3 regions of the Microbacterium sp. Root322 genome follow, and region 1 is predicted to be linked to each of the others. Evidence: predicted binding sites of a transcription regulator. Region 1 holds the regulator's gene; each other region holds the start of a gene.

Region 1 (2,262 bases):
CCGTCTCCGCCGCCCATGTCATAGCGTCGGCGGGAGTCGTCGTCGCTGAGCACGTCGTACGCGTGCGTGACGAGCTTGAACTTCTCCGCAGCGTCTTCTCCCGGGTTCACATCCGGGTGCAACTGCCGTGCGAGACGTCGGTACGCCTTCTTGATCTCGTCGGTGGAAGCGTCTCGGGACACCCCGAGAACCTCATAGTGGTCCGCCACGATCGCCTTTCTGCGTGTGTACTGTCGGCGACCGCGTCAGCGGCCGGCCTCGTCTTCATCGAGCATCCGCGACAGGTAGCGGGCCACGGCCCGCGCTGCGGCGAGGTTGCTCGGGTAGTCCATGCGCGTCGGCCCCATCACGCCGACTCGCGCCGTGCCACTGGGCGCGGCGTAGTTGCTGGCGACGATCGACGCCTCACCGAGCCCGAACGGGGCGTTCTCGGTGCCGATGCTGGCGGCGAGCCCGTGCTCGTCCGTCACCATCTCACTCATCAGACGCAGCAGCGTGACCTGCTCCTCGATGGCTTCGAGGAGGGGGTGGATGCTGCCGCGGAAGTCCTGCTCCCGGCGCGCGAGGGTCGCCGCTCCCGCCATCACGAGACGCTCCTGACGGAATCCGCCGAGCTCGTCCACGACGACACCGGCGAGCGTGCGCAGCACCGCATCCTGGGGCTTCTCCTCGGCGGCCAGCAACGCCTGCAGACGGTCGGAGGCCTCGCCGATGCCCTGACCGGTGATCAACGCGGACAGTCGGGCGCGAAGCACCGCCATATCGGCATCGTCGATCGCCTCCGGGAGGACGGCCATGCGCTGAGAGACTCCACCCGCATCCGTCACCAGCACGATGAGAAGCCGATTCGGCGCCAGCGCGACCAGCTCGACGTGCGTGACGTGCGCGCGCGCGAAGGAGGGGTATTGGGCGAGCGCGACCTGCCCTGTCAGCTGCGTGAGCACCCGCACCGTGCGGACCATCAGGTCATCGAGGTCGGCAGGCTCGCCGAGGAACGACTCGATCGCCGAGCGCTGAGCCGACGAGAGCGGTCGCAGCTGGGCGAGGTGATTCACGAACACCCGATAGCCCTTGTCGGTGGGCACGCGCCCTGACGAGGTGTGCGGAGCCGTAATGAGCTCTTCGTCCTCGAGCAGCGCCATGTCGTTGCGGATCGTCGCCGCGGAGACGCCGAAGGAGTGCCGGTCGACGATGGATCGGCTGCCGACGGGCTCGTGGGTCTCGACGTAGTCCTGCACGATCGCGCGGAGAACCTGGAGTCCTCGCTCTGTGACCATCACCCTTCCCTTCCGCTGGCACTCGGACGTTCAGAGTGCCAATCCTACCCCGTGCAGCTCGGGATTCTCCGTACCTCGGGCGCACGACCCTAGGATGACGCTCATGACCACCTCGCCCCAGGCCACCTTGTCGAGCGGCATCGTCCGCGGCACCGAGGAGGCCGGGATCGTCCGCTACCTCGGCATCCCCTACGCGCAGGCGCCGTTCGGAGAGAACAGGTTCCGCGCGCCGCGTCCGGCCTTGGCCTGGGAAGGGGTGAGAGATGCGACGCGGTTCGGCCCGACCCCTCCCCAGGTTCCCTACGCCGGTGCCATCGGCGAGCTGCTGGGCTCCGTGCGCATCGACGGCGACGACATCCTCACCGCGAACGTGTGGGCGCCATCGGACGCTTCCGGTGCGCCGGTGCTGCTGTGGATCCACGGCGGCGCCTTGGAACGAGGCACCGCTGCGCTGCCCCTCTACGACGGCACGGTCTTCGCCACGGCGGGCATCGTCTTCGTCTCGATCAACTACCGACTGGGTTCGGAGGGTTTCTCGGTGTTGGAGGGCGCGCCCCGAAACCTCGGTCTGCGCGATGCCGCCGCCGCGCTGGAGTGGGTGCACCGTGAGATCAGCGCGTTCGGCGGTGATCCGGCGCGGATCACCGCGATGGGCGAGTCGGCCGGCGGAGCGATCGTCGCCGGCCTCCTCGCTCGCGACAGCTCCCGCGAGCTGATCAGCAGGGCCATCATCGAATCCGGGCCGCTCCAGGCGCAGACGGCGCGGAAGGCGGGACGGGTGACCGCGCAACTCGCGAAGCGGCTCGGGGTACGAGCGGACCGCGAGTCCTTCGCGGCGCTGACACCCGAGCATCTCCTGGAAGCACGCAGGGCGCAGGCCGCGGGCTCGTCGCCGCTCGGCGGAGCACCGGGCTACCAGTTCGCGATCGACCCCGACAGCCTTCCCCGGTCGCCGCACGAGGTTCTCGCAGAGATCGACACTCCT
Region 2 (2,262 bases), on a different contig from region 1:
GCATCCCCGCGTCGAGGCTTCGGGCGACCTCGCCGATCAGACGGGCACGGATCACGGCGCCATCGGGTTCGTGCAGGAAGGCGCCGAGCTCGCGCACCGGCTCGTCGGCGGCGTCCGCCGGGGCGGTGAGCTCGTGCGAGCGCTCGTCGCGGATCACGAGCGCCGCGCGGCGCACCCCTTCTCGGGCGAGGGCGCCGCTCCAGACGACGAGCTCGACGACGCTGCCGTCGGCGCTCACCCACTGTGCTTCGGCGTCGGCGGGCAGCGCGTCGCGGTCGTGCGCGGGTCCGAGCTTGATGCCGGTCGGATGGCTCGCGGCCACATCGAACGCCCAGTCCAGCGAGGGGGAGTAGTCGTCGGCGGAGACTCGTCGGGTCTCGCTGTGCCCGGAGGTGCGTCGAGCCGGGTCCATCCAGATCGCGCTTCCCGCTTCCACCGTTGAGAGGGCGTCTTCGGCCGTGAGGTGGCCCACCGCGGCGCTGTCGCCGAAGGGCGCCAGGTTGTAGGCGGCGATGGCCGAGGTGACCTCATCGGCGTCGACGGCGTGCACGTCGAGTCCCGCTCCGGCGAAGGCGAGCGCGTCGCCGCCGATGCCGCAGCCGAGGTCGGCGACGCGGGTGAATCCGGCGTGCCGGATCCGCTGCGCGTGACGGGCTGCGACCCCGAGCCTCGTCGCCTGCTCGAGCCCGGCGCGGGTGAACAGCATGCGTGCGGCGAAGGGCCCGAACTTCGCCGCAGCCTTGGATCGCAGGTGCGCCTGTCCGACGACGGCGGAGACGAGCTCGGGGGAGTGGCCGGCCGCGCGCAGCCGCGAGACGGTGCGGGCCACGTCGGCGGTCGATTCGATGGGCCCGACCGCGTCGAGCAGCTCGAGACCGGCGGGGGTCAGCAGGGCGCGCAGCTCGGACATCTCCACGTGCTCAGCCTAATTGCCCGTGCGGGGGGACTGCCCGCCGCGCACGCTGGCACTCGCATTGCGTGAGTGCCAGCCGAGCGCCTAGACTGGATTAGCACTCTCGGGTTGAGAGTGCGAACAAGTCTTTCGTGTCAGCGTCAAGAAAGAAGAGGTAGACCGTGTCGGTTTCCATCAAGCCGCTCGAGGACCGCATCGTCATCAAGCAGGTCGAGGCCGAGCAGACCACCGCGAGTGGCCTGGTCATCCCCGACACCGCCAAGGAGAAGCCCCAGGAGGGCGAGGTCGTGGCGGTCGGCCCCGGCCGCATCGACGACAACGGCAACCGTGTTCCGCTCGACGTCGCCGTCGGCGACCGTGTGCTCTACAGCAAGTACGGCGGCACCGAGGTGAAGTTCGGCGCAGACGAGTTCCTCGTCCTGTCGGCTCGCGACGTCCTGGCGGTCGTCGTCCGCTGATCTGCGGAATCTGATTCCCGCCCCTCGTGAGGGGCAGGGTCAAGGTCCTGGAAGGGGCCCGGATGCGCTTCGCATCCGGGCCCCTTCTGCGTCCGCCACCGGGCATCGGTTTCCTGCCGAACTCTGCGGCAGCGGCCGGGCGGCCGAGGGCGCGCCGCCGCCGCGGGCGTAGGGTTGTGCGGTGCCCCCAGAGACGACTCGTGCCACGCAGACCGCCGGAGTGGCCTATGCCGGTGCCGCGTACCTCCTCTGGGGAGTGCTTCCGCTCTACTTCCTGCTCCTCGTTCCGACGGGGCCGTGGGAGGTCGTGGCCTGGCGCGTGCTGCTGTCGTTCGTGTTCTGCCTCCTGCTGCTCACGTTCACGCGCGGCTGGGCGGCATTCGGCGTCATCCTCCGACAGCCGAAGCTGCTGGCCTGGACGGCCCTTGCCGGTCTTCTGATCTACGTCAACTGGCAGGTGTTCCTGATCGGAACCCTCAGCGAGAACGTCGTCGAGACGAGCCTGGGCTACTTCATCAATCCGATCACGACCGTGCTGCTGGGCGTCTTCGTGCTGAAGGAGCGCATCCGCAGGTTGCAGTGGGCCGCCATCGCGATCGCGGCGATCGCGGTCGTCGTGATCGTCGTCGCCTACGGCGATTTCCCCTGGATCGCCCTGTCGTTGACGGCGTCCTTCGGGGTCTACGGGCTCATCAAGAAGAAGATCGGTCCCGCCGTCGATGCGGTCAGCGGTCTGACGTTGGAGTCCTTCTGGCTCATCCCGATCGCCGTGGTGCAGCTGATCGTCGTCGCCCAGACGACGGGGATCACGATGGGGGCGAACGGGTGGCCGCACGCGCTGCTGCTGGCGTTCGCCGGCGTCGCCACAGCGGTGCCCCTGCTGCTCTTCGC
Region 3 (2,262 bases), on a different contig from region 1:
CTGGGTGCCTCCGGTGGACACGGAAGATTGGCCGGGCTTCGTCGTCGCGATCGACGGGCAGGTGCGTGCGGCCGCGGATCCTCTCGGCGCCTGGTGGGAGTGGCGAACGCCCCTCCCCGCGGATGGGTCCTAACCTGGACCCATGCTCGGAGATCTCACGGAGCGCGACCGCGCGATCCTCGCGATGGAGGTCGCGTGGCCGCGCCACGGCTCGGCCAAGGAGGAGGTCATCCGTGCCCAGCTGGGGATGAGCGCGGCGCGCTACTACCAGCTCCTCGGGCGACTGATCGAATCGGAAGCCGCTCTGGAGTACGACCCGATGCTGGTGCGGAGACTGCGTCGGATCCGGGATTCCCGTGCCAGGCAGCGCTCGGCCCGGACGCCGGGTTTCGTGGGCTGAACGGACGCACTGACAGCCTTGTGCATCGCATGATCCGCGCCGAGGAACGGATTGCCAGGAAGGTGCCGCTAGCATCGAGGGGTGTCCAAGCCCTCCCGCGATCGCTTCGATGACGTTCCCCGTTCCTCCGGACGTGTAGGAGCGCACCGCGCCGAAGCGCCGGGGATGAACGGCTGGGTCGTGCTGCTGTGGTCCTTCGTCGCCGCGCTCGTGCTCATCATCGGCGGGATCTTCGGGTCCCTCGTGGTGATGGGTCGCGTCTCGCTCTTCCCCGAGGCCGTGCCCACCGCCGTGCCCACCCCGGAGGAGACCGGCGTGGTGGACACCTCGATCTCCGTGCTGATCCTCAACGGCACGCCGGACGAGGGACTGGACACGCAGATGAGAGATCTGCTCATCAACAACGGGTGGGCGTCGGACATCGTCTTCGCGGGCGACAGCTCCAGCCAGGACTTCCCCGCCACGACGGTCTTCTACCTCAACGACGAGGACGAGCTCGCAGCGATCGGGCTGGCGAAGCTCCTCGGCGGCGCAGCCGTGCAGCAGAGCGACTACTACTCCGGTCAGACGGAGGACGGGCAGAAGCAGTTCACGGTGGTGATCGGCCTCGATCGATCGAGCTCGGCGTCCGAGACGCCCGGGGAGACTCCGGCCCCCTGACCCCCGGGGTGGACCTCACCTCCGGCGGCTTGCACTCGAAGGTGTCGAGTGCCAGAATGGCGTTAGCACTCTCTCACTCTGAGTGCTAAACCCAACGTCTACGTCCAGGAGGGACGAAAAAACTCATGGCAAAGATCATTGCTTTCGATGAGGAGGCCCGCCGCGGCCTCGAGCGCGGCCTGAACATCCTCGCCGACGCGGTCAAGGTCACCCTCGGCCCGCGCGGCCGCAACGTCGTTCTCGAGAAGAAGTGGGGCGCCCCCACGATCACGAACGACGGCGTCTCCATCGCCAAGGAGATCGAGCTGGACGACCCGTACGAGAAGATCGGCGCGGAGCTCGTCAAGGAGGTCGCCAAGAAGACCGACGACGTCGCAGGTGACGGCACCACGACCGCCACGGTCCTCGCCCAGGCTCTGGTCCGCGAGGGTCTGCGCAACGTCGCAGCCGGCGCCGACCCCATCTCGCTCAAGCGCGGCATCGAGAAGGCCGTCGCTGCGATCACCGAGGAGCTGCTCGCCAGCGCCAAGGAGATCGACTCCAAGGAGCAGATCGCCGCCACGGCCTCGATCTCCGCTGCTGACCCCGCGATCGGCGAGCTCATCGCCGAGGCGATCGACAAGGTCGGCAAGGAGGGCGTCGTCACCGTCGAGGAGTCGCAGACGTTCGGCACCGAGCTCGAGCTCACCGAGGGCATGCGCTTCGACAAGGGCTACCTGAACCCCTACTTCGTCACGGACCCGGAGCGCCAGGAGGCGGTTTTCGAGGACCCGTACATCCTCATCGCGAACCAGAAGGTCTCCAACATCAAGGACCTCCTGCCCGTCGTCGACAAGGTGATCCAGGACGGCAAGGAGCTCGTCATCATCGCCGAGGACGTCGAGGGCGAGGCTCTCGCGACGCTCGTGCTGAACAAGCTCAAGGGCATCTTCAAGTCGGTCGCCGTCAAGGCTCCCGGCTTCGGCGACCGCCGCAAGGCGCAGCTCCAGGACATCGCGATCCTCACCGGTGGTCAGGTCATCACCGAAGAGGTCGGCCTCAAGCTCGAGAACGCCACGCTCGACCTGCTCGGTCGTGCACGCAAGGTGATCGTCACCAAGGACGAGACCACCATCGTCGAAGGTGCCGGCGAGGCAGACCAGATCGAGGGTCGCGTCACGCAGATCCGTCGCGAGATCGAGAACACCGACAGCGACTACGAC

What was found. The regulator HrcA, encoded in region 1, represses chaperone genes, less so after heat shock. The targets are predictions, from matches to a motif close to TTNGCACTCGNNNNNNNCGAGTGCNAA.
Region 2: the regulator HrcA is predicted to act here: its motif matches at 963-989, upstream of groES (co-chaperone GroES).
Region 3: the regulator HrcA is predicted to act here: its motif matches at 1,123-1,149, upstream of groL (chaperonin GroEL).

What each region holds. Positions count from the first base shown of each region.
Region 1 covers NZ_LMCS01000001.1:236,693-238,954, reverse strand. The annotation lists gene dnaJ (molecular chaperone DnaJ) at 1-209, opposite strand, end outside; gene hrcA (heat-inducible transcriptional repressor HrcA) at 246-1,277, opposite strand; gene ASC55_RS01130 (carboxylesterase/lipase family protein) at 1,381-2,262, shown strand, end outside.
Region 2 covers NZ_LMCS01000003.1:680,165-682,426, forward strand. The annotation lists gene ASC55_RS15695 (class I SAM-dependent methyltransferase) at 1-916, opposite strand, end outside; gene groES (co-chaperone GroES) at 1,075-1,371, shown strand; gene rarD (EamA family transporter RarD) at 1,553-2,262, shown strand, end outside.
Region 3 covers NZ_LMCS01000002.1:408,225-410,486, reverse strand. The annotation lists gene ASC55_RS06710 (DUF2332 domain-containing protein) at 1-133, shown strand, start outside; gene ASC55_RS06705 (DUF3263 domain-containing protein) at 143-400, shown strand; gene ASC55_RS06700 (LytR C-terminal domain-containing protein) at 482-1,060, shown strand; gene groL (chaperonin GroEL) at 1,186-2,262, shown strand, end outside.